DNA from 3 places in the Lentzea flaviverrucosa genome. Region 3 is predicted to be linked to each of the others. Evidence: riboswitches for the same ligand, from Rfam matches in the RefSeq annotation. Region 3 holds a riboswitch; each other region holds the start of a gene.
What was found. A riboswitch is a leader RNA that binds a small molecule or an ion and turns the genes downstream of it on or off. The one in region 3 is predicted to bind cobalamin.
Positions count from the first base shown of each region.

Region 1: another riboswitch for cobalamin. It lies ahead of DFR72_RS28850 (prenyltransferase/squalene oxidase repeat-containing protein); the one in region 3 lies ahead of DFR72_RS47200 (ribonucleoside-diphosphate reductase subunit alpha).
Region 2: another riboswitch for cobalamin. It lies ahead of DFR72_RS33445 (CbtB domain-containing protein); the one in region 3 lies ahead of DFR72_RS47200 (ribonucleoside-diphosphate reductase subunit alpha).

Region 1 covers NZ_QQAU01000010.1:168,034-175,838, reverse strand. Annotated here, with positions in the region: gene DFR72_RS28860 (terpene synthase family protein) at 1-1,269, shown strand, start outside; gene DFR72_RS28855 (FAD-dependent monooxygenase) at 1,360-2,448, shown strand; adenosylcobalamin-variant (AdoCbl-variant) riboswitch at 2,543-2,614, shown strand; gene DFR72_RS28850 (prenyltransferase/squalene oxidase repeat-containing protein) at 2,649-3,860, shown strand; gene DFR72_RS28845 (hypothetical protein) at 3,860-4,273, shown strand; gene DFR72_RS46445 (hypothetical protein) at 4,270-5,040, shown strand; gene DFR72_RS28835 (CbiQ family ECF transporter T component) at 5,051-6,082, shown strand; gene DFR72_RS28830 (ABC transporter ATP-binding protein) at 6,079-7,635, shown strand; gene DFR72_RS28825 (ECF transporter S component) at 7,599-7,805, shown strand, end outside.
Region 2 covers NZ_QQAU01000013.1:210,204-218,008, forward strand. Annotated here, with positions in the region: gene DFR72_RS33405 (thioesterase family protein) at 1-712, shown strand, start outside; gene DFR72_RS33410 (hypothetical protein) at 748-993, shown strand; gene DFR72_RS33415 (phosphoribosyltransferase) at 1,169-1,783, shown strand; gene DFR72_RS33420 (antibiotic biosynthesis monooxygenase family protein) at 1,744-2,055, opposite strand; gene hisG (ATP phosphoribosyltransferase) at 2,052-2,912, opposite strand; gene DFR72_RS33430 (phosphoribosyl-ATP diphosphatase) at 2,927-3,190, opposite strand; gene DFR72_RS33435 (RNA-guided endonuclease InsQ/TnpB family protein) at 3,315-4,520, opposite strand; gene DFR72_RS33440 ((2Fe-2S)-binding protein) at 4,604-5,254, shown strand; cobalamin riboswitch at 5,303-5,477, shown strand; gene DFR72_RS33445 (CbtB domain-containing protein) at 5,511-5,699, shown strand; gene DFR72_RS33450 (CbtA family protein) at 5,721-6,479, shown strand; gene DFR72_RS33455 (HAD family hydrolase) at 6,523-7,179, opposite strand; gene metH (methionine synthase) at 7,172-7,805, opposite strand, start outside.
Region 3 covers NZ_QQAU01000012.1:128,859-136,663, forward strand. Annotated here, with positions in the region: gene DFR72_RS31585 (DUF998 domain-containing protein) at 1-402, opposite strand, end outside; gene DFR72_RS31590 (SDR family NAD(P)-dependent oxidoreductase) at 483-1,211, opposite strand; gene DFR72_RS31595 (LysR family transcriptional regulator ArgP) at 1,244-2,101, opposite strand; gene DFR72_RS31600 (LysE/ArgO family amino acid transporter) at 2,201-2,749, shown strand; cobalamin riboswitch at 2,947-3,158, shown strand; gene DFR72_RS47200 (ribonucleoside-diphosphate reductase subunit alpha) at 3,266-6,757, shown strand; gene DFR72_RS31610 (ribonucleotide-diphosphate reductase subunit beta) at 6,811-7,805, shown strand, end outside; gene idi (isopentenyl-diphosphate Delta-isomerase) at 7,792-7,805, opposite strand, start outside.

The DNA.
Region 1 (7,805 bases), on a different contig from region 3:
GAGCACGCCATCGACCCCATCGGGCGCGCTGCCGTCCTGGGCTACGTGAAGGGCCTTCAGGACTGGCAGGCGGGCGGCCACGAGTGGCACCTGCGGTCGTCGCGGTACATGAACAAGGCCCCGAAGCCCCAGTTGGGGATCCTCGGCTCGTACGCCAAGACCATGCCGCAGCGGCTCCGGCAGTTCTCCAGCACGCCGAAGACCGTCGAGCCGTACACGCTGCCGGACTTCGACGTCCCGTTCACGCTGACCCTGTCGCCGCACCTCGACCAGGTGCGCGAGGAGATCGTCGTGTGGGGCCGGGAGATGGGCATCCACAGCGAGGGCATCTGGGACGAGGCCAAGCACCGCGGGTTCGACCTCGCGCTGTGCTCGTCGGGGCTCGACCCGGACGCGACCCCGGCCGAGCTGTTCCTCTCGGCGTGCTGGCTGACCTGGGGCACCTATGCCGACGACGTCTACCCGTGGGTCTTCGGGCGCCTGCGCGACCTGGCCGGCCTGAAGCTGCAGACCGCACGGCTCAAGCAGTGCATGCCGCTGGACATGGTGCCGACCCTGGTGCCGGTCAACGCGACGGAACGCAGCCTGGCCGACCTGTGGCAGAAGACCGCCGGCCCCATGTCTCCCGAGTTCCGCACGACGTTCCGGCAGACCGTGGACGACATGGTCGACGCGTGGGTGTGGGAAGTCGTCAACATCCAGCAGAACCGCATTCCCGACCCGATCGACTACCTGGAGATGAGGCGGTCGACGTTCGGTTCGGAACTGACGACCTCCCTGTCGCGTTTCTCGCATTCGACGACGGTGCCGCCGGAGATCTGGGGAACTCGCGTCATCCAGACCATGGAACGGTCGGCCATGGATTACGCCTGTCTGATGAACGACGTCTTCTCGTACCTGAAGGAGATCCAGTACGAGGGCGAAGTGCACAACATGGTGAGGGTGATCGAGAACTTCCTCGGTGTCTCCCAGTCCCGCGCGTTCGAGGTGACCTACGCGTTGATGGACGCCCGCCTCGGGCAGTTCATCGCCTCGGTCGAGACGCACCTGCCGCAGATGTTCGAGGACTTCTCGCTGGACTCGGCCACACGTGCGTCGCTGACCCGCTACGCCGACGAGCTGAAGGACTGGATCGTCGCGATCCTCAACTGGCACGAGGAGACCAGTCGCTACGGCGAGGACGAGATCCGGACCCCGGTGAGCGTGGGAGCGTTCCACCAGGGGCCGTCGGGCATCGGCACGTCGGCCGCGAAGCTCTTCTCCCGGTAGTCGCGGTCAGGCGCTGACCGCCGACGGTCAGCGGACGGTCAGCGCCTGGCGGCACCTTGTGGGCAACACCGGCTCACAGGGGGCAGCACCATGAAGAACGTCCTGATCTCCGGCGCCGGCATCGGCGGGCCCGCGCTCGCGTACTGGTTGCGCCACCACGGTTTCAGCGTCACCGTCGTGGAACGGGCCCGCGGTCTGCGGCCCGGCGGCCAGGCCATCGACGTGCGCGGCCCGGCGCTGGAGGTCGTCGAGCGCATGGGCCTCGGGGAGAGGCTGCGGTCGTTGAGCACCGGCATGCGCGGCATGAACGTGGTCGACGCCGACGGCAACGAGCTGTTCCGCTCCACCACGCACACCTTGAGCGGCGGCGACCTGGCGAGCGCCGACGTCGAACTGCTGCGCGACGACCTCGCCCAGATGCTGTTCGACGCGGCGGACGGCGTCGAGTACCTTTTCGACGACACCATCACCTCGATCGACGGCACCCGCGTCACGTTCGAGAAGGCCGCCCCGCGCGACTTCGACGTCGTCGTCGGGGCGGACGGCCTGCACTCCCACGTCCGCAAGCTCGTGTTCGGGCCTGAGTCGCGGTTCATCAGCCACCTCGGCATGAACCTCGCCGTCTTCACCGCGCCGAACTTCCTCGGTCTCGACCACTGGCAGACGTTCCAGCAGGGCGGGGTCGTCGGCGGCGGGATCATGAGCGCCCGGTTGAACGCGGAATGCCGTGTGTACATGGGTTTCCACGGCGAGGTGTCGTTCGACCACCGCGACGTCGACGCCCAGCGCCGGCTGCTCGCCGAGAAGTTCGACGGCGCGGGCTGGGTGTGGCCGACCGCCCTGAAGCACATGTGGGAGGCGCCGGACTTCCACTTCGACTCGATGAGCCAGATCCGGATGGACTCGTGGTCGCGCGGCACCGTCGTGCTGCTCGGCGACGCCGGGTACTGCGGGTCGCCGATGTCCGGGCAGGGCACCAGCATGGCGCTGGTCGGCGCGTACGTGCTGGCCGGTGAGCTCGCGAAGGACCCGTCGGCCGCCTTCCAGCGCTACGAGGAGCTCCTGCGGCCGTACGTGACCGCGAACCAGGACATGGCGCTGCGGAACGTGGAGACCGGCGGGGCGCCGGGTGACGACTTCGCCGAGATCGTGAACAGCCTCAGCCTCCCCGGCTACTGACCGGCCGGCGGAGGTGATGATCAATGGCTCAGCTCACAGCCATTTGACTCGAATTGATCCCTCCCGCACGATCCATGGTTGACAACAGCATCCGCACGCCGCGGGGGAAGCCGGTGGAACTCCGGCACTGACCCGCAACGGTGATAGTCCGACTGCCCGTGGCGTGCGGTAGCTCCACCGACCCGTCGAGGACAGCGGGCATGGGAGGCGCAGTGATCAGGAGATCCGCGTTGGTCGCCTTGGTGGCGACCGCGCTGGTGGCGACACCCCAGGCACAGGCGGCGGAACCTTCGCCGGGAACGTGGCTGGTCAGCCAGTTCAGCGAGGGCGATCGGCTGCTCCGCTTCCCCGCAGACCCCAGCTCCGGTGATCCCGGGCTGACGGCGGACGGCGTCTACGCGCTGGCCGCGGCCGGTGTGGGCAGGTCGACCGCGGTGAAGGCCTCCGCGTGGCTGGCCGAGCCGGCGCAGCTGCAGACGTTCGCCGGGGACGGCGAGGCCGAGTCGTACGTCGGCGGCCTCACGAAGCTCGCGCTGGTCGCGCAGGCGCTGGGGCAGGATCCCACGGCCTACGGCGGTGCCGACCTGCTCGGACGGCTCGTGGCGTTGCAGGACGACACCGGCCGGTACCGCGACAGGACGGATCCGGCGTACGAGCAGACCAACGCCTTCACCCAGGCGCTCGCGATCATCGTGCTGCACCGGGCGGGCAAAGACGTGTCCGCCGCGGTGGAGTTCCAGGCGTCCACGGCCTGTCCCGACGGCGGGTTCCCGATCGCGTTCGGCCTGCCGGCGTGCAAGTCCGATGTGGACGGAACCGCGATGGTGCTGCAGGCACTGCTCGCGGCCGGCGAGAAGGACAAGTCCGCCGCGGCCGTCGAGTGGCTGGTGAAGCAGCAGCAGGCGGACGGCGGGTTCCAGGCCATGGAGCCGCCGACGAACGCCAACACCACCGGCCTCGCGGTCGGCGCACTGCTCGCCGGTGGCCGCAAGGCCGCCGCGGACAAGGCCGTGGCATACCTGAAGACGTTGCAGATCGGCTGCACCGGACCTGCCGACCAGCGCGGCGCGATCGCTTTCGACAGCACGGGTTTTGACGCTGGAACGGTCGTGCGCGCGACCACGCAGGGCATGCTCGGGCTCGCCCGCGTGAGCCTCGCCGAGGTGTCCGCGTCGTCTGCGACCCCCGGTGTGCCGCCGATCGACTGCACCACGACCACCACAACACCACCTCCGGCCACCACCACGCCGGTGGCACCCGCTCCCGGCGGTCCCGCCGAAGCACCGGCCGATCCGCCGCTCGCCGTCACCGGACCCGACCAGGCCGTGCCGCTGACCCTGTTCGGTTCTTTCGCGGTGCTGGCCGGCGCCGTCCTCCTGCTCGTCTCCCGTCGTCGGAAGGGTGGTGCGTGATGCGCCGCATGCTCGCCGTTCTCGCGCTGGTCGCGAGTTCGTTCGTGGTCACGTCTGCCGCCTCCGCCGCGTCCTGCGCCAACGTCAAGGTCGTGGTGGACTTCACCTCGTTCGGCGGCGGCGTCCAGACGGCCTGCACCACGGTCGACCCGAGTTCGGGCATCGTGGCTTTGCAGAACGTGAAGTTCGTGGTCGGGTACGTGCCTCGCCAGCCCGGTTTCGTGTGCACGATCAACGCGCTGCCGAACCCGTGCAACGGCGCCCCGACCACCGCGTACTGGTCGTACTGGCACGGCACGCCCGGCGGCACCTGGACCTACAGCAGCTCGGGCGCCGGCAGCTACAACCCGGCTCCCGGCACCGTCGAGGGCTGGTCCTTCGGCGCGGGCACCGCACCGAGCACCACCCCGTGAAGAGGCTCTTCCTCGCGCTGGCACTGGTAGCCGCGTTCGTACCGGTGCCGGCGTTCGCGGCCGGTTGTGACGGCGTGACCGTCGTCGTGGACTACCGCGGCCTCGGCGGCGGCGTGCAGCAGGGCTGCGCGCCGGGCACCCCGGCCTCCGGTGTCGCGGCACTGACCGCGGCCGGTTTCGGCTACACCTACGCGTCGCGGCAGGCCGGTTTCGTCTGCCGCATCGGCGGAAGGCCGGGCACGGACGCCGACAAGTGCGTCAACGCCTCGCCCGCCACCGCGTACTGGTCGTACTGGCACGCACCGGCGGGTGGCTCCTGGTCGTACAGCAACCAGGGCGCCGCGACCTACGTGCCGGCCCGTGGAACCGTGGAGGGGTGGGCGTTCGGCGCCGGTGAGCAGCCCGGCATCGCACCGCCCGCCGCCCCGGCCCCGCCCGCACCGCGGCAACCGGCACCTCCGCAGCCACCGGCCGGGCAACCTCCTGCGCAGCGACCGCCGGCCGTGACCACGACGGCGACGACCACCGCGCCGCCGGCCTCTTCTTCCGCTGCCACACCGTCTTCCCCGGAGTCGGCACCACCGTCGTCGACGACGGCGTCATCGGTGGAGACTTCGGTTCCCGCGGTGGCGGAGAAGGCGCAGCAGGTGGAGGAGAAGTCCGGCCCGAGCTGGTTGTGGACCCTGCTGGGAGTGCTGGTGATCGCGGCACTCGTGGTGGCGGGGTTGCTCGTCGCACGGCGTCGCCGCGCCGCGGAAGACGCGTAGGGCCGGTGGGGTGAAGCTGCACTCCGGTGCGTGGTGGCTGTGGGCCCTCGGGCTCGCCACCGCGGCCAGCCGCACGACCAACCCGTTGCTGCTGGGCCTGGTCCTGGCCGTGGCGGGCGTGGTCGTCGTGACCTGCCGTGCGAACACGCCGTGGGCCGGCACCTACGGCGTGTTCCTCAAGTTCGGTCTGCTGATCATCGGCCTGCGCGTCCTTCTGCACGCGTTCCTGGGCGGCGTCACCGGTCCGACCGTGCTGTTCACGCTGCCGCAGGTCCCGCTGCCGGACTGGGCCCAGGGCATCCGCGTCGGCGGCCCGGTCAGCGCGGAGGGCCTGGTTTTCGCGCTGTACCAGGGATTGCTCCTCGCGACGATCCTCAGCTGCGTCGGCGCCGCCAACGCCCTCGCGAACCCCAGGAGGTTGCTGCGGTCGTTGCCGGCCGCGTTGTACGAGGTGAGCGTCGCCGTCGTGGTGGCGCTGACCGTGGCGCCGCAGCTGGTCGCGTCCGCACGGTCGGTGCGCAGGGCGCGGCAGCTCAGGGGTGACACGGCCAGGGGAGCGCGGGCGATCCGCACGATGCTGGTGCCGGTGCTGGAGGACGCGCTCGACCGGTCGCTGGTGCTGGCCGCCTCTATGGACTCGCGCGGCTACGGGCGCACGGCCGGTATCTCGCGCAAGGACCGGGTGCTCACCGGGACGTTGGTGCTGGCAGGGCTGTTCGGGCTCTGCATCGGCACGTACGGGTTGCTGGCGGGTGCCTGCACGGGCTGGCCGTTGCTCGCACTAGGTGGCGTGCTGGCGATCGCGGGCCTGCGGGTCGGCGCGCGCCGGGTGCCGCGCACGCGGTACCGGCCGGACCGGTGGTCGCCCACCGCGATCGGGGTGGCGGCGAGCGGGATGGCGGGGGCGGTCGTGCTGGTGTTCTCGGCCGATCCGGCGCTGTCACCGTCGACGGTTCCCCTGCAGGTGCCGGAACTGCCGCTGGTTCCCGCGCTGGGAGTGCTCCTGGCGCTGGCGCCCGTGGTGATCGCGAGGGAGACATGATCAGGTTCGAGGACGTCACGATCACCTACACCGGGCAGCCGGTGCTCGCGGACATCTGCGTGGAGATCCCCGAAGGCGAGCTGTGCCTCGTCGTCGGCCGCACCGGTTCCGGCAAGTCGACCTTTCTGCGCGCGATCAACGGCCTCGTCCCGCACTTCAGCGGCGGCACGCTCGCCGGACGCGTCCTGGTCGACGGCCGCGACACCGCCACGCACCCGCCGCGCGAACTGGCGGACGTGGTCGGGTTCGTCGGCCAGGACCCGGTGGCGGGCTTCGTCGCGGACAACGTCGAGGACGAGCTCGCCTATTCGATGGAGTCACTGGGTCTCACGAACGACGTCATGCGCAAGCGCGTCGAGGAGACCCTCGACCTGCTGGGCCTCGCCGCCCTCCGCGACCGTCCACTCGCGACACTGAGCGGCGGTCAGCAGCAACGGGTCGCGATCGGCGCCGCGCTCACCGCGCACCCGCGGGTCCTCGTCCTCGACGAACCCACCTCGGCGCTCGACCCCGGCGCCGCCGAGGACGTTCTCGCTGCCGTGCAAAGACTTGTGCACGACCTCGGCATGACCGTCGTGATCGCCGAACACCGCCTCGAACGCGTGGCGCAGTACGCGGACCGCGCGCTCCTGCTGCCGCAGGGCAAGATCGGGGACGTCGGCGAGATCCTCGCGGCGGCTCCGGTCGCGCCACCGGTCGTCCGGCTCGCACAGTTCGCCGGCTGGGAGCCGGTGCCGGTCTCGGTCCGCGACGCGCGCCGCCGTGCCGCACCCCTGCGCGCCCGGCTCCCCGAGCCCGAGGTCGAAACCGTGGCGAAGACCAGCCCGGTCCTCGAAGCACGCGAAGTCGTTGTCCGGTACGGAGATGTCCAGGCCGTGCGCGGCGTGACGCTCGACGTCGGCAAGGGTGAACGCGTCGCGCTCATGGGGCGCAACGGTTCCGGCAAGTCGTCGCTGCTCTGGGCGGTGCAGGGCAGCGGCAAACGCACGTCCGGCACCGTGGCCGTCGCGGGCGCCGACCCGAAAACGCTGAAGCCCGCCGAACGACGGCAGGCCGTGGCGCTGGTGCCGCAGCAGCCGTCCGACCTGCTCTACCTCGAAACGGTCGCGCAGGAGTGCGCCCAGGCCGACTCCGAGACCGGGCAACCCGCCGGAACGTGCCGGGAACTGCTGCAGGGCCTGGCCTCCGTGCCGCCGGACGCCCACCCGCGCGACCTGTCCGAAGGCCAGCGGCTCGCGCTGGTGCTCGCGGTGGTGCTGACCGGAGCCCCGGACGTCCTGCTGCTCGACGAACCGACGCGCGGCCTCGACTACCCGGCCAAGGAGGCGCTCGCCCAGGTCCTCAAGAACCTGCCGGGCACCACCGTCCTGGCCACGCACGACGTCGAGTTCGTCGCCGAGTACGCCACCCGCGTGGTCGTGATGGCCGAGGGCGAGGTCGTCGCGGACGGCCCGGCGCGCGAGGTCGTGACGTCGTCGCCGATCTTCGCCCCGCAGGTCAGCAAGGTCCTCGGGCCGTGGCTGACGGTCGCGGACGTCGAGGCCGCCCTGTGATCGCGATCGGCAGGCGCTCGGTGGTCGCACTGGCGGTGTCCGGGGTGATCGGGCTGGCCGCGTTCACCTGGCCGCTCGTCGTGGCGCCGGCCAGCGACATCGCGCACGGCGGTGACGCGCCCTGGACGTTCGCGCTGCTGCTGCCGCTGGTGCTCGCGGTCGTGCTCGCC
Region 2 (7,805 bases), on a different contig from region 3:
CGGCCCGTGGGGCCCGGACAGCCAGCACCTCGGCCCGCCCTCGGCGTTGCTGGTGCGATCGTTGCTGGCACTGGGCAACCCGTCATCGGCCTTGGCACGCGTCACGTTCGAGGTGCTCGGCCCCGTTCCCGTGGCCGACCTGACGGTGTCCACTTCGGTCGAACGCCCCGGCCGCTCGGTGGAGCTGCTGGCGGCCTCCCTGTCCCACGAGGGCCGCACCGTGCTCACGGCGCGAGCGTGGCGCATCGTCACCTCGGACACGGCGTCGGTGGCAGGCGGCGAAGTTCCCGCACTGGCCCCACCCGAGTCCGCCGTGCCGATGGAGATCCCCGGCCACTGGGGCGGCGGCTACCTGGCCGCGGTCGAGTGGCTTTCCGTGTCAGGCGGCGTCTTCACACCGGGCGACGCCCAGGTGTGGGCCCGCCCGCGCGTGGCCGTGGTGGAGGGTTCCGAGCCGTCGCCGGAAGAACTGCTGTTCGCCGTGGTCGACTCGGCAAGCGGCGTCTCGTCCCGTGTGGACATTCGCAAGTGGTACGCCATCAACACCGACCTGACCGTCCACCTGCACCGCCGCCCTGTCGGCGAGTGGGTCGGCATGGACGCGCGGACGACCATCGGGCCGGACGGCGTCGGGCTCGCGACCAGCGTGGTGCACGACGTGGCCGGGCCGGTGGGCACGACGGCGCAGGCGCTGTTCGTCCGCGAACGCTAGACCACCAGGCTGCCGCGCGCGGTGACGAAGCGCTGGTGGTGCGGGCGTTCGAGGCATGGCTCGAATCCGAAGGCTGGGCGGTCGAAGTCGTGCGCGATCATTGGGATGTCATCGCCTCGAAAGACGGTGAGACGTTGTACCGCGAGGCAAAGGGCACGACCAGCCAACCGGGCCTCGACATCCACACCGCGTCCGGACAGATCATCTGCCGCCAGGGCGAGGTGGAAGATCGCACCGCACGTCACGGCCGGGTGATTCGAAACGAAGCGACGTCGCTGTGAGCGGCACTCCGCGCTCCTGCCAGGCTGCGAGAGCTGTTGCGGACATCGATCTACGCGGTGGCCGACGACGGCACGGTTCGAGTGGTCTGAGAGAGCAAACCGGCGAACAGCACTGGCACCACATCGTGTTGCGGCTCGCCTCCACTGACGAAGTGCGCGTAGCGTCAGCGGGACTGTGAAGAGGTTCGCGAACCGGCAGGAAGCGGGCCGCGCCCTCGCCGCGCGACTCGCGGACCTCCCCTGGCACGACCCGCTGGTCCTGGGCCTCCCCAGAGGCGGCGTCCCGGTGGCCAAAGAGATCGCGCACCACCTCAACGCCGAACTGGACGTGGTGGTGGCGCGCAAGATCGGCGCCCCAGGCCACCCCGAGTACGGCGTAGGCGCCGTCACCGCGGACAGCGAGCCGATCTACGACCCGAGGGTGCTCAGAGCCCTGAACCTCACCGAAGAGCAACTGGGCCGCACCTGCGACGAAGAACGCGCCGAAGCCAAACGGCGCACGGCCCTCTACCGCGGCGACAAACCGCTCACCGTCAAGGACCGCGACGTCATCCTCGTGGACGACGGTCTGGCCACCGGCGTCACGGCCAGAGCAGCGCTCCACTGGATCGCCAGACGCGAACCGAGGAGCGTCACCCTGGCGGTCCCGGTAGCCGCGAGGGACTCGCTCGAGACGTTCAGGACGAGAGTGGTCGCCGTCCTCACGCCGAAGCACTTCCAGGCCGTGAGCCGCTGGTACGAGAGCTTCGATCAGACCACGGACGAAGAGGTGCTCAACGCGCTCTCGTAGTGCGACACGACCGGGAACGGCGAGTAGAAGCGGTGCAGCAGCTCAGACCACCGCGCATACGAAGACCCCTGCCGGAAGCCCACCGTGTGCGACTCGACCGTGTCCCAGCGCACGAGCAGCAGGTACCGCGACGGCGTGTCCAGGCACCGCAGCAGTTCGAGGCCGCGGAAGCCCGGCGAGGCGGAGATCAGCTCCCGCGCCTCGCCGAACGCCCACTCGAACTCCTCGGCCGAACCCGGCAGCACGTCCAGCAGGGCGTGCTCCGTGATCACAGCCGGCAGAACCTGATGTCCGAGGCCAGCACGGCCTTGGCACCGATGGCGGCCAGCTCGTCCATCACCTTGTTCGCCTCCTTGCGCGACACCATCGCCCGCACGGCCGACCAGTCCGGGTTGGCCAGCGGCGCGACGGTCGGTGACTCCAGGCCCGGGGTCAGCGCGATCGCGGCCTCGAGGAGGGAACGCGGGCAGTCGTAGTCGAGCATCAGGTACTGCTGCGCGAACACGACGCCCTGCAGGCGGGCTGTCAGCTGCTTCTTGGCCGCGGTGACCTCGGAGCCGTTGCGGTGGATCAGGATCGCCTCGGACTCGCAGATCGGATCGCCGAACGGCACCAGGTCGTGCTGCTTGAGCGTCCGGCCCGAGCCCACGACGTCGGCGATCAGGTCGGCCACGCCCAGCTGGATCGAGATCTCCACGGCGCCGTCGAGACGGATCACCTTCGCGGTGATGCCACGGGCCTTGAGGTCGCGGCCCACGAGCTTCGGGTACGCGGTGGCCAGGCGCTTGCCTTCGAGGTCGGAGACCTTCCAGTCCGTGCCGCGAGGCCCGGCGTAGCGGAAGGTCGACGAGCCGAAGCCCAGCGCCAGCAGCTCCTCGACGGAGGAGCCGTTGTCGTCGGCACCCGAGTCGGCGGCCAGGTCGCGGCCGGTGATGCCGAGGTCCAGGTCACCGGACGCCACGTAGATCGCGATGTCCTTGGGACGCAGGAAGAAGAACTCGACCTCGTTGTTGTTGTCGAGCACGGTCAGGTCACGCGGCTCGTGCCGCTGCCGGTAACCGGCCTCGGTGAGCATGGCGGAGGCGCGTTCAGCGAGCGCGCCCTTGTTCGGGACTGCTACGCGCAGCATGTGAAAGTCTTCCGTCAGAGGTACTTGTAGACGTCTTCGAGCGTGAGGCCACGGCCCAGCATGAGCACCTGGAGGCGGTAGAGCAGCTGCGAGATCTCCTCGGAGAGCTTCTCGTCGGACTCGTACTCGGCGGCGATCCAGACTTCGCCCGCCTCCTCCAGGACCTTCTTCCCCTGCGCATGGACCCCGGCCTCGAGCGCAGCGACGGTGCCGGAACCCTCCGGCTTGGTGGCGGCTCGTTCGGTCAGTTCAGCGAACAGGGAATCGAAGGTCTTCACGGCACGACATCCTCCCATCCCGGCGACCCCCGTCCACACCGCGGTCGCATCTGTCCCAGGCCATGGACTTGACTTTCTCCTCACCCGCGGGTGAGGAGCCCCGTCCGACTCATGTCGGACGCCATCAGGCGCGCCTCACGACGCGGGGTTCCTGCTTCACAGCTGACAGCGGAAGGGCGAACCCTCGCCGTCTCACGTCAGCTCCACAGGCATCGCCCGTGACTTGCCGGGCTACGGCTCGACCAGCCGCAAGGATGTTCTTCGCCGCGTTGAGGTCCCGGTCGTGCCGAGTGCGACAGTTCGGACACGTCCAGTGTCGAACGGACAGACTGAGCTCAGCCAGCAGATGTCCGCAGGCTGAGCACGTCTTGCTGCTGGGACACCAGCGATCGGCGATCAGGAGTGTCCGTCCGGCGCGATGCGCCGTGTACTGCAGCATCGCCCGGAACTCGCCCCACGCCACGTCACTGATCGCGCGCGCCATCCGCCGGTTTCGAATCATGTTCGCAACCGCGAGATCCTCAATCGCGATGACATCAGCACCTCGGACGAGGCGAGTACTGGTGCGATGCAGGAAATCGCGGCGAGCATTGCAGACCTTGCGGTGCGCGGCAGCAACTCTTCGCTTGGCTTTCACGCGGTTGTTGGAGCCACGTTGCGCACGAGCCAGACGCCGCTGGTAGCGGGCGAGGTTGTGCGCCTTGCGTTCCAGATACCGAGGATTGGCGATCCGTTGGCCGTCGCTCGTGACGACGAAGTCCTTCACGCCGAGATCCAGACCGACGGCGTGGCCGGTAGCAGGCAGCGGCACAGGGTCGCTGATGTCGACTGTGAACGTGACGTACCAGCGGTGGTCAGGCCCTCGCGCGACGACGACCATGCTGGGCTCAAGCGTGGCCAGATTCACCTGATCGAACGACCACACGAAGTGCATCGGTCCCGTGGTCTTGGCCAGATGCAGCTGACCGTCACGCATGCGGAACGCCGAGCGGGTGAAGTGCGCCGACTGCCGGCCCGTCCGCGACTTGAAGCGCGGGAACCGCGCGTGTCCGGCGAAGAAGTTCCGGTACGCGGTGTACTGGTGACGCAGCGTCTGCTGCAGAGGCACACAGGACACTTCGGACAAGAAGGCCAGGTCGTCGGTGCGCTTCCAGGCAGTGAGGGCGGCGTCGGTCTCCCGGTACGAGGTGGTCTTGCCCTCGGTGCGGTAGCGGTGCGACCGCTCGGCAAGAGTCTTGTTCCACACCAGTCGCACGCACCCGAAAGTACGGTTCAGCATCGCGATCTGGTCTGGGTCCGGATAGGCCCGGCAGCGGTAGGCCGTCCTCACGATCTCAAGCTAGCCGACCAGTCCGCCTCCTGATCGGGGCTTCTGTGCCTGGCGAAGTGATTCCACTCGGTAGCGTGAACTTCGTGTCTGAGTTCGCCGAGGTACTCGAAGCGCTGCGCCGCGTGCGCGGGATCAACCCGTTCTTCGCCCTCGACGTGGGCAGGCCCGACGATTCCTGGCTGCCGGGAACGGCACTTCTGGAGGGCCCGGCGCTCAAGACCACGATCGACGCCATCGCCGACCGGTACAAAGCCGACGAACCGCGCGTGGCGGCGAGCCTGTTCTTCCTCAGCTACACGGCACGGCTGCTCAGCCCGCTTACCGCCGCGAACATCCCCATCGACGTGCGCCCGGAGAACCTGTGGTGGCAGCACCACCCCGCGAACGGCCTGAGCGTCCGCATCGACCAGCCGCGACTGGGCCCGCAGGCCGCGGAGGCGCTCGAACCGGTGGTGGAAGCGATCCAGCAGGTCACGCCGGTGGCGCGCGGATTGTTGTGGGGCAATGCGATGTCGAACATCGCGGGCGCGCTGAAAATGGTTGTGCGCGCACGCATGCTCACGGAGGAGGAAGCGGAAGAACGGGGCGAACGGCTCATGAGCGCGCCGCCGTTCGAACAGGCGGGAGAATTCCTGAGTTTTCCCGGCGAGGTCACTTTCCGGCGCAGGAGCTGCTGTCTCTACTACCGCGTCGCCGCAGGTGGGAAGTGTGGTGACTGTCCACTCGTGAAGTGAGCAACGCAACAACTCTTATGGCCGGTTGTGCTCGACGAGCCGATCAACTTACGGTGCACGCGCCGCAGTGACGGGAAGCCGGTGAGAATCCGGCGCGGTCCTCGCCACTGTGACCGGGAAGCGATCCCCGCCGAGCACGTCACTGGTCCCCTCCGGGACTGGGAAGACGCGGGGGCAGCGTTGATCCGGGAGTCAGGAGACCGGCTGCGGCGCCGCAAGGAGAGTTGACCTTCCACGAGGTATGGAGGAGCCCGTCATGACGAGCCCCGCTGCAAGCCTGTCCGCCGTCCGCGTGCCCAAATGGGCCTTCGCCGTCTCAGTGCTCGGCCTGATCGTGACCTACCTGGTCCTGCAGGAGAACGGCCTCGCGCTCGGCGCGAGTTCCGGGTTGCTGCACGAGTTCTTCCACGACGGCCGCCACGCCCTCGGCGTCCCCTGCCACTGATCAGACCCACTGATCAAGCAGATGACGACGACGTACAAGTCCCTCGCGCTGCGCGGAGTCGCGGCCGGCGGTATCGCCGGTGTCGCGTCCGCGCTGGTGCAGCTCCTGGTGACCGAGATCCCGATTCGTGCCGCGCTCGCGGTCGAGGAGGCCCGGGCACCCGCCGGTGAGGAAGCCGGCCATTCGCACGGTGGCGAGGAAGAGCTCGTCAGCCGCGGCACCCAGATCGTGGGCGGCATGCTCGGCGTGGTGATCGTCGGCATCGCGGTGGGCCTGGTGTTCGCCACGGCCTACGCGCTGTCGAAGCGCTGGTTCACCGGCAGCACGCCGTTCAGCCGCAGCTTCGCGTTCGGTGCCGCGGTGTTCGGTGCCGTGGCGCTGCTGCCGTGGCTCAAGTACCCGGCCAACCCGCCCGCCGTGGGCGACCCGGAGACGGTGAACTACCGGACCGCGCTCTACCTCGGTGTGGTGGTGGCCGGTCTGGTGATCGTGTGGGCCGCCAGCTGGCTCGCCGAGCAGCTGCGCGCTCAGTCGCAGCCGGTGCGGACGACGGCCGTGCTCCTCGCGGTGGCCGCGGCCGCCGCGGTGGTGCTGCTGGCGTTCCCCGCGCCTCCGGACACGATCCCCGCGGACATGCCGGTGAACGTGCTGTGGCAGTTCCGCCTCAGCTCGCTCGCCCAGCTCGCCACGCTCTACGTCGGCATCGGCGTGGTGTTCGGCCTGCTGATCGATCCGGCCACGCGGAGGGTCAAGGCCTCCGAAAAGGCCGCAGTCGCGTGACGGTGCGCGGTGGTCGCGACCAGCGGCCACCCCGCACCACCGGCTAGAGGGCCTTCAGCACGTCGACGTCCACGCCCACGAGCGAGTCGCGGAAGATCCGCCGCTCCCCCGCCTCGACCTCGACGTCGCACGGCACGACCAGCACGGTGCACCCGGCGGCGACGGCCGCGGCCACCCCGGTCGGCGAGTCCTCGATCGCGACGCAGCGCACCGGGTCCACGCCCAGCAGCCGGGCCGCCTTCAGGTACGGCTCGGGCAGCGGCTTGTTCAGCCCGTCCACCTCGTCGCCGCACACGGTCACGTCGAACAGGTCCCGTCCGATCGTGTCCAGCGCGACCTCGGTCAGCGAGCGCTCGGTCGACGTCACCAACGCCATCGGCACGCCCGACTCGCGCACGGACCGCAGCGCCTCCTGGGCACCCGGACGCCACGGCAGGCCGGTGCGGAAGACCTCTTCGGTGCGGCGTGAGATCCACGCGGCGCCGTCGGCCATGTCGGCCTCGGTGGGTTCGATGCCGACGTCGGCGAACAGCAGGCGCATGGTGGTGGGCACGTTGCTGCCGACCATGCGCTCACGGGTCTCCAGCGACAGGACGCCGCCGAGCTTCTCCGCGTACTCGTAGAGCGGGATGTCCCACAGCTTCTCGGAGTCCAGCAGCGTGCCGTCCATGTCCCACAGGACAGCCTGCAAGTCAGACATTGAAGTACTTCGCCTCCGGGTGGTGCGCCACGAAGGCGTCGGTGGACTGTTCCGGGTGTAGCTGGAGTTCCTCGGACAGCGTGACCCCGATGCGCGACGGCTCCAGGAGCTCGACGATGCGCGCGCGGTCTTCCATCTCGGGGCAGGCGCCGTAGCCGAACGAGTAACGCGCGCCGCGGTAGCCGAGTTTGAAGTACTCCTCGACGTCGGCCGGGTCTTCGGCGGCGACGGTGCCGCCTGCCGGCCAGACGAGTTCCTCGCGGACCCGCTTGTGCCAGTACTCGGCCAGCGCCTCGGTGAGCTGGACCCCCAGTCCGTGGACTTCCAGGTACTCACGATACGCGTTCTTGGCGAACAGCTCGTTCGCGAAGTCGGCGATCGGCTGGCCCATCGTGACGAGGTGGAACGCGATCACGTCGACCTCGCCGGCGTCGCGAGGACGCCAGAAGTCCGCCAGGCAGAGGCGGCGATCCCTTTTCTGGCGCGGAAAAGTGAACCGGAAGCGTTCAGCGGACCTGGCGGAGGGCTCCTCCAAAATGACCACGTCCTCACCGTCGGAGACGCACGGGAAGTAGCCGTAGACGACCGCGGCGTGGGCAAGAACACCTTCCGTGGCAAGGCGTTCC
Region 3 (7,805 bases):
CCACGGCCGCGCGAGCAGGATGACGGCGATCGGCAGGCTGACGAACGCGAGCATGCTGCCGAACCGGTGGATGCTGCCGCTGAGCTCGTTGGTGCCCATGGCCCAGTTCGTCTTCGGGAACGCCACCACGAGGAACAGGCCGGCCGACCACAGCGCGAGCGCTATGGAGCCACCGGACCACCACCTCGTCAGCCCCTTGTGCGCCAGCACGCCGAGGATCGCGAGCGATCCGACGGCCAGCAGCACCACGGCGACGTCGAAGACCGGGCGGTAGTCACCGAGCGCGTACTCGCTGATCGTGCGCCGCAGCGACCCGACGGTCAGGTCGAGCAGACCGACCATGGCGATCGTCGCGACGACGGCGAGCGAACCGCCGATGGCGGCCAGACGAGGTATGAGCACATAACGGACAACGTCCCGGCGAACGCGCGGGGTTCCTGGGTTCAGGAACCCGACAGGTTGCCCCCAGCAACCCGACAGGATCAGCCGAAGACGCTCCCGCACGTGATGTTGACCTGCGCTCCCGTGATCGTGCGCCCCCAGTCCGAGGCCGCGAACACCGCCGTCCGCCCCACGTCACCGAGCGTCGCCGCCCGCCCCAGCAGCGTGTCGCCGACGATGTCCTCCTCGATCGGCGCCCGGTGCTCGGCCGGAACCGACTCGGGAATCCCGCCGGTCTGCAGGGTCACCACCCGCACACCGTGCGGACCGAGCTCGGCCGCGAGCTGGCGCCGCATCGACTCCACCGCGTCGAACGCCACGAGCAGACCGCCGAGCTGCCACTTCCGGTGCGCCGACGGCTCACCGGTACCGCCGAAGAACAGGATGACGCCGGACCGCTGCCGGATCATGTGCCGCGCCGCCGCCCTGGCCGTGAGGAACTTCGACCGGACCGCCGACACGACGGGACTCAGGTAGTCGTCGACGCTCATCTCGACCATCGGCGTGCCCTGCACGTCGTTGTCGGTCGTGACGTTGACGGAGATGTCGATCCGCTCGAACGCGGCGGCGTGCCGGTCCACCGCCTGCTCGTCCAGCGCGTCGACCACGGCGTACTCGGCGCCCAGTTCGGTGGCCTTCGCCTTGAGCGTCGCCTCCGTGCGGCCGGCCAGGTGCACACTGGCCCCCGCCTCGGTGAACGCGGCGGCGATCGCGCCGCCCACGTTGCCCGCACCGCCGTAGATGACTGCGGTCTTCCCGTTGAGGTTCATCGGCTCGCCGGTCATGGCGTCGAGGCTAACGCCTACCGCAGCGCCACGCCCGCCTCGGCCGCCACCGCCTCGGCCACCGCGGTCAGCGCCGGCGAGTCGAGCTTCCACTGCTGCCAGTACAGCGGCACCGAGATGGTGCGACCCGGCACGAGGTCGACGAGACCGTCCTGGAGTTGTTGCGGCGGCACCATTCCCCAGCCGAGCCCGGCCACGATCGCCCGCACGTACACCTCGGACGACGGCACGTAGTGGCGGTGATCCGAGGCGCCGCGCCCGCGGGTCAGCGTGCGCACGAAGCGGTCCTGCAGGTCGTCGTTGCGGTCGAACACGACCACCGGCGCGTCCGGGAGCCACGACTTCGGCAGGCCGTCCCGGTAGCGCTCCACAAAGGACGACGAGGCCATTGCCGCATAACGGATCTCGCCCAGCTTGGTCACCGAGCAGCCCGCCACCGGCTCGCGCGAGGACGTCACCGCCGCCATCACCAGCCCCTGCCGCAGCAACGCCGTCGTGTGGTCCTGGTCCTCGCGGTGCAGGTCGAAGGAGATCCGCAGGTCAGGTGACACCCGTTGCAGGGCGGGCAGGAACCACGTGGCGAGCGAGTCGGCGTTCACCGCGATCGGCACCCGCACCACCGCGTCCTCGCCCAGTGCCGCGTCGAGGTCCTGGTCCAGGGCCAGCAGTTGCCGACCGTAACGGACGATCACCTCGCCCGACGGCGTCAGGCGGACCGGGCGCGCCCGCACCAGCAGCACGCGGCCAGTCCGTTGCTCCAGGGCCTTGATGCGTTGCGAGACAGCGGAAGGAGTGACGTGCAGCGCGGTGGCGGCCGCGTCGAACGTGCCCGCGTCGACGACCGCGAGCAGCGTGCGCACCAGGTCGAGATCCATCACAGCGACTAATGCTACTTAAGAATCTTTAGCTGGCCTCATCAAGACCGCGTAAATACCGTGGAACTCGTGACTGACCTGCTGCTCGGCTTCGGCACCATGATGACCCTGATCGTCGCGATCGGCGCGCAGAACGCTTTCGTGCTGCGCCAAGGACTTCGCCGGCAGGCGGTCGTGGAGGTCGTCGCCGTGTGCGCGCTTTCGGACGCGATCCTGGTCGCGGTGGGCGTCGCCGGGTTCGGCGTGATCGTGAAGAAGTTCCCGCAGGCCATCACTGTCGCCGCCGTCGTGGGCGGGATCTTCCTGCTGGGATACGGGTTTCTGGCGGCGCGCAGGGCGTTCAGGCCGTCGGCGCTCAACGCGGGAACGGAGACGAGCAGCCGGCCCGTGCTGACGGCGCTCGCGCTGACGTGGCTCAACCCGCACGTGTACCTCGACACGCTGGTGCTGCTCGGCTCGATCGCGGCCGGCCGCTGGCTGTTCGGGGTCGGAGCGGTGACGGCGAGCATCACCTGGTTCGTCGCGCTCGGGTTCGGCGCGCGGCTGCTCAGCCCGTTGTTCGCGAAGCCCCGCGCGTGGCGGGTGCTGGACGGCCTGATCGCCGCCGTGATGATCACTCTCGGGGTGACCCTGATCGCCGGGTCGTGATCATCACCAGCACCGCCGCGACGGCCAGGACACCGCTCGCCACGGGCGCCGCCGTCCCTGCGAAAAGGGACGCCGAGGCGAGCCCCGCGCTGACCAGAGCACCGATGACGACCCGAGGCCGAAGATCATCCACGTTCTCGACCCTAACCCACGACACGCGCATGTTGGGTGGTGATCAAGACCCCACCACCACATGTAGTATCTGCCGCGCTAGTGGTTCACCGACCCGACTCAACCGGGCCGGTGAGGCAAGAGGGAACCCGGTGAAAGTCCGGGACTGCCCCGCAGCGGTGAGTGGGAACGAAAGCCGTCAACGAAGCACTGGGTCGCGAGACCTGGGAAGCGACGGCCGGTAGGCGCCAGAGGTACGCCCACGAGTCCGAAGACCTGCCATTGGTGTGCGCGCAAGCCTGCGCGCACGACACGGTGCCCCGAGGGAGGGCGGCTGTGTGCACCAGTGGTGTCGACCGCTGGTGCGCGCACGCGTTTCCTCGGGCCGATCTCGGAGGAGAGAGCGTGCCCGACCGCCTTTCAGTGGTCATCGACGAAGCCTGCGCCGACCTGCCCCACGCGTCGGCCGAGGCGGTTCTGGCCGAGACCAAGCGGACCCTCTACGACGGCATCACCGACGCCGAGCTCGCACTCGCGCCGATCATGGCCGCCCGCACGATGGTCGAGCACGACCCGGACTACTCCTACGTCAGCGCCCGCCTGCTGCTGGACAAGCTCCGCACCGAGGCCTGCGGAATCCCCCTGTCGCACGCCGAGATGACCGAGCGCTACCCGGAGTACTTCGCGCAGTTCGTCCGCCACGGCATCGAGCTGGGCCAGCTCGACCCGCGTCTGGCCGACTTCGACCTGACCAGGCTCGGTGCGGCGCTCGACGCCTCCCGCGACCTGAACTTCCAGTTCCTGGGCATGCAGACGCTCTACGACCGCTACTTCCTGCACCACGACGACCGCCGCTACGAACTGCCGCAGGCGTTCTTCATGCGCGTCGCGATGGGCCTCGCCCTCGAGGAGGACGACCGGAACGCCCGCGCGATCGAGTTCTACGAGCTGCTGTCGAGCTTCGACTTCATGTGCTCGACGCCGACCCTGTTCAACTCCGGCACCACACGCCCGCAGCTCTCGTCGTGCTTCCTCACCACCGTGGACGACGACCTCGCCGCCATCTTCCACGGCATCAGCAACAACGCGCTGCTCTCCAAGTTCGCCGGCGGTCTCGGCAACGACTGGACCCCGGTGCGCGGCATCGGCGCGCACATCAAGGGCACCAACGGCAAGTCGCAGGGCGTCGTGCCGTTCCTCAAGGTCGCGAACGACACCGCGGTAGCCGTGAATCAGTGCTTCGCACCGGAGACCGGCGTCTACACCGCCGACGGAGCCAAGGCGATCAAGGACATCCGGATCGGCGACCTGGTGCTCGGTGTGAGCGGCAACTACCGCGAGGTCACTGATGTGATGCTCTACGACCAAGCCGACCCGATGGTCGAGGTGAAGGTCAAGCACTCCGTGGAGACGCTGAAAGTCACGACGGGGCACCCGTTCTACGCCATCAAGGGTGTTCCGATGGAACAAGCGAACAGCCGCACCCTCAAGTGGCTGACCGACGACAAGGTCAGGCCGGAGTGGATCGAGGCCGGCAACCTGGAGAAAGGCGACTACGTTGCCCAGGTTGTTCCGAAGGAGATCGTCCCGGTCCACGATCTGACTGACGACGACGCGCGGCTGTACGGGATCCTCTTGGGTGACGGGCATCTGTCGAAGGATGGCTACCAGTGGGGTGTGTCGGGTAACCCCGAGTTGGACGTCCATCTCGATTTCGTACAGCACTACCTCTCCGAACGCGGGATCCACTACTGGGAGAACGGCCGGGAAGAAAGCACGTACCGCCAGATCTGTTGGGCGTCCGGCCGAGGGGTCCGACGCGACTCCACAACCGGCCGCATCCTCGGAGCGGGCGAACCCACCTTGCCGTTCACCTACGGCGATCTGTACGACGAGCACCGTCACAAGCGCATCGCCCGCCGGTTCTCGCACCTCCCGCACGCGCAGACGCGGAACCTGCTCCAAGGACTCCTGGAAACAGACGGCGGGGTCTCCCGCGGCGTCGAGGTCTACTTCACCACGACGTCCCCCGCGCTGGCGGCAGGCATCCGGTACCAGTTGTTGCGCCTGGGCGTGCCGTCCGCAGGGCAGCATCGCGAACGCGAGCAGAACCACACTGGCACTCGCTCCAACGGAACTCAGATCAGCTTCTCCGGCGTGACCAAGACTTTCGACATCCGGGTTCCCGCTGTCCCAGGCATCGCCGAGCTCGTCGGCTGCCGCCCGATCACCAAGCGCAACTGGATCGAGCACGCCGGCATGGTGTTCTCGCGCGTCCGGGACGTGAGGGAGACCGAAGTCGTGCCGACGGTGTTCGACCTCAAGGTCGAGACCGACGAGTCCTACATGACCACGGCCGGTCTCGCTCACAACGGCGGGAAGCGGAAGGGCGCTGTCTGCGCCTACCTGGAGACCTGGCACATCGACGTCGAGGAGTTCCTCGACCTGCGCAAGAACACCGGCGACGAACGCCGCCGCACGCACGACATGAACACCGCGAACTGGGTGCCGGACGAGTTCATCCGCCGCGTGCGCGCGAACGGCCAGTGGACGCTCTTCTCCCCCGACGAGGTGCCGGACCTGCACGACGCGTTCGGCAGCGAGTTCGCCGAGAAGTACCGCGCGTACGAGGAGATGGCCGACAACGGCGAGATCAAGGTCTTCCGCCGGCTTCCCGCCGTCGACCTGTGGCGGCGCATGCTGACCATGCTGTTCGAGACCGGCCACCCGTGGATCACGTTCAAGGACCCGTGCAACCTGCGTTCGCCGCAGCAGCACAGCGGTGTCGTGCACTCGTCCAACCTGTGCACCGAGATCACCCTGAACACCGCCGTCGACGAGGTCGCGGTCTGCAACCTCGGCAGTGTCAACCTCGCGCGGCACGTGACAGAGGACGGCATCGACCACGCGCGGCTCGAGAAGACCGTGCGCACCGCGGTGCGCATGCTCGACAACGTGATCGACGTGAACTACTACACGATCCCGGAAGCCAGGAACTCCAACCTGAAGCACCGGCCCGTGGGCCTGGGGCTGATGGGTTTCCAGGACGCGCTGTTCACGCTCGGCACGCCGATGGCGTCGAAGGAGGCCGTCGAGTTCGCCGACCGCAGCATGGAGGAGATCAGCTACTACGCGATCTCCGCGAGCGCTGAACTGGCGCGGGAACGCGGCGCCTACGCGTCGTTCGAGGGATCTTTGTGGAGCAAGGGGATCCTGCCGATCGACTCGGTCGAGATCCTGGCCGCCACGCGCGCCGGGGGTGAGCTGGAGCAGAACCGCGAGTCCACGATGGACTGGGCGCCGGTCAGGGCGATGGCGCGCGAGGGCATGCGGAACTCGAACGTCATGGCGATCGCGCCGACCGCGACCATCGCGAACATCACCGGGGTGAACCAGTCGATCGAGCCGCTGTACCGCAACCTGTACGTGAAGTCGAACATGTCCGGTGACTTCACCGTGGTCAACCCCGGCCTGGTGCGGGCTCTCGAGCAGCGCGGGCTGTGGGACGAGCAGATGGTCTCGGACCTCAAGCTGCACGACGGCAGCCTCGGCGCGATCGACCGGGTGCCGCCGTACCTGAAGGCCCTGTACGCCACGGCGTTCGAGGTCGACAGCTCGTGGCTGGTCGAGGCCGGTTCACGCAGGCAGAAGTGGATCGACCAGGCGCAGTCGCTGAACCTGTACCTCTCCCAGCCGAGCGGCCGCAAGCTCGACGAGCTCTACCAGCTGGCGTGGCTGCGCGGCCTCAAGACCACGTACTACCTGCGCACGCAGAGCGCGACGCACGTGGAGAAGTCCACCTTGCAGGGCACCGACGGCAAGCTCAACGCCGTCTCCCCCGTCGCCGTCGACCCGAGCTGCTCCATCACCGACCCCGAGTGCGAGGCCTGCCAGTGACCGAGAACCTGATCGAGGCAGGCGCCGCGCGCGTCTCCGTCGACGACAAGGCGATGATCAACTGTCGCGCCGACGTCAACCAGCTGCTGCCGCTGAAGTACCACTGGGCGTGGGAGAAGTACCTGGCCGGCTGCAACAACGCGTGGATGCCGACCGAGGTCTCCATGCAGGCCGACATCATGCTCTGGAAGACAGCGCCCTCCTCGGGCGGCCTGACCGACGACGAACGGCTGATGATCAAGCGCAACCTGGGCTTCTTCGCGACCAGCGAGTCGTTGGTGGCCAACAACATCGTGCTCGCGGTGTACCGCCACCTCACGAACCCGGAGTGCCGCCAGTACCTGCTGCGGCAGGCCTTCGAGGAGGCCGTGCACACCCACACGTTCCAGTACGTCTGCGAGTCGCTCGGCCTCGACGACGGCGAGCTGTTCAACATGTACCGCGAGATCCCGTCCATCACGGACAAGGCGGCCTGGGCGTTGCAGTTCACGCAGCACCTGGAGGACCCGGAGTTCAGGACCGGCACGCCGGAGACGGACCAGGCGTTCCTCAAGGACCTCGTGGCGTTCTACGTGGTGTTCGAGGGCATGTGGTTCTACACCGGTTTCGCGCAGATCCTGTCGCTCGGCCGCCGCAACAAGATGGTCGGAATCGCCGAGCAGTACCAGTACATCCTGCGCGACGAGTCGATCCACCTGAACTTCGGCATCGACGCGATCAACCAGATCAAGATCGAGAACCCGCACCTGTGGAGCGACGTGTTCCAGGAGGAGGTGCGGACCATGCTCGCGGAGGGTTGTGAGCTGGAGATCGCCTACGGCCGCGACACCATGCCGAACGGCATCCTCGGCCTCAACGCCGAGCTGTGCGAGCAGTACATGCGGTTCATCACGAACCGCCGGTGCGCACAGCTCGGCCTGGAGCCGGTGTGGGAGCCGACCGAGAACCCGTTCCCGTGGATGTCGGAGATGATGGACCTGAAGAAGGAGAAGAACTTCTTCGAGACCCGGGTCATCGAGTACCAGAACGGCGGATCACTGGAGTGGTG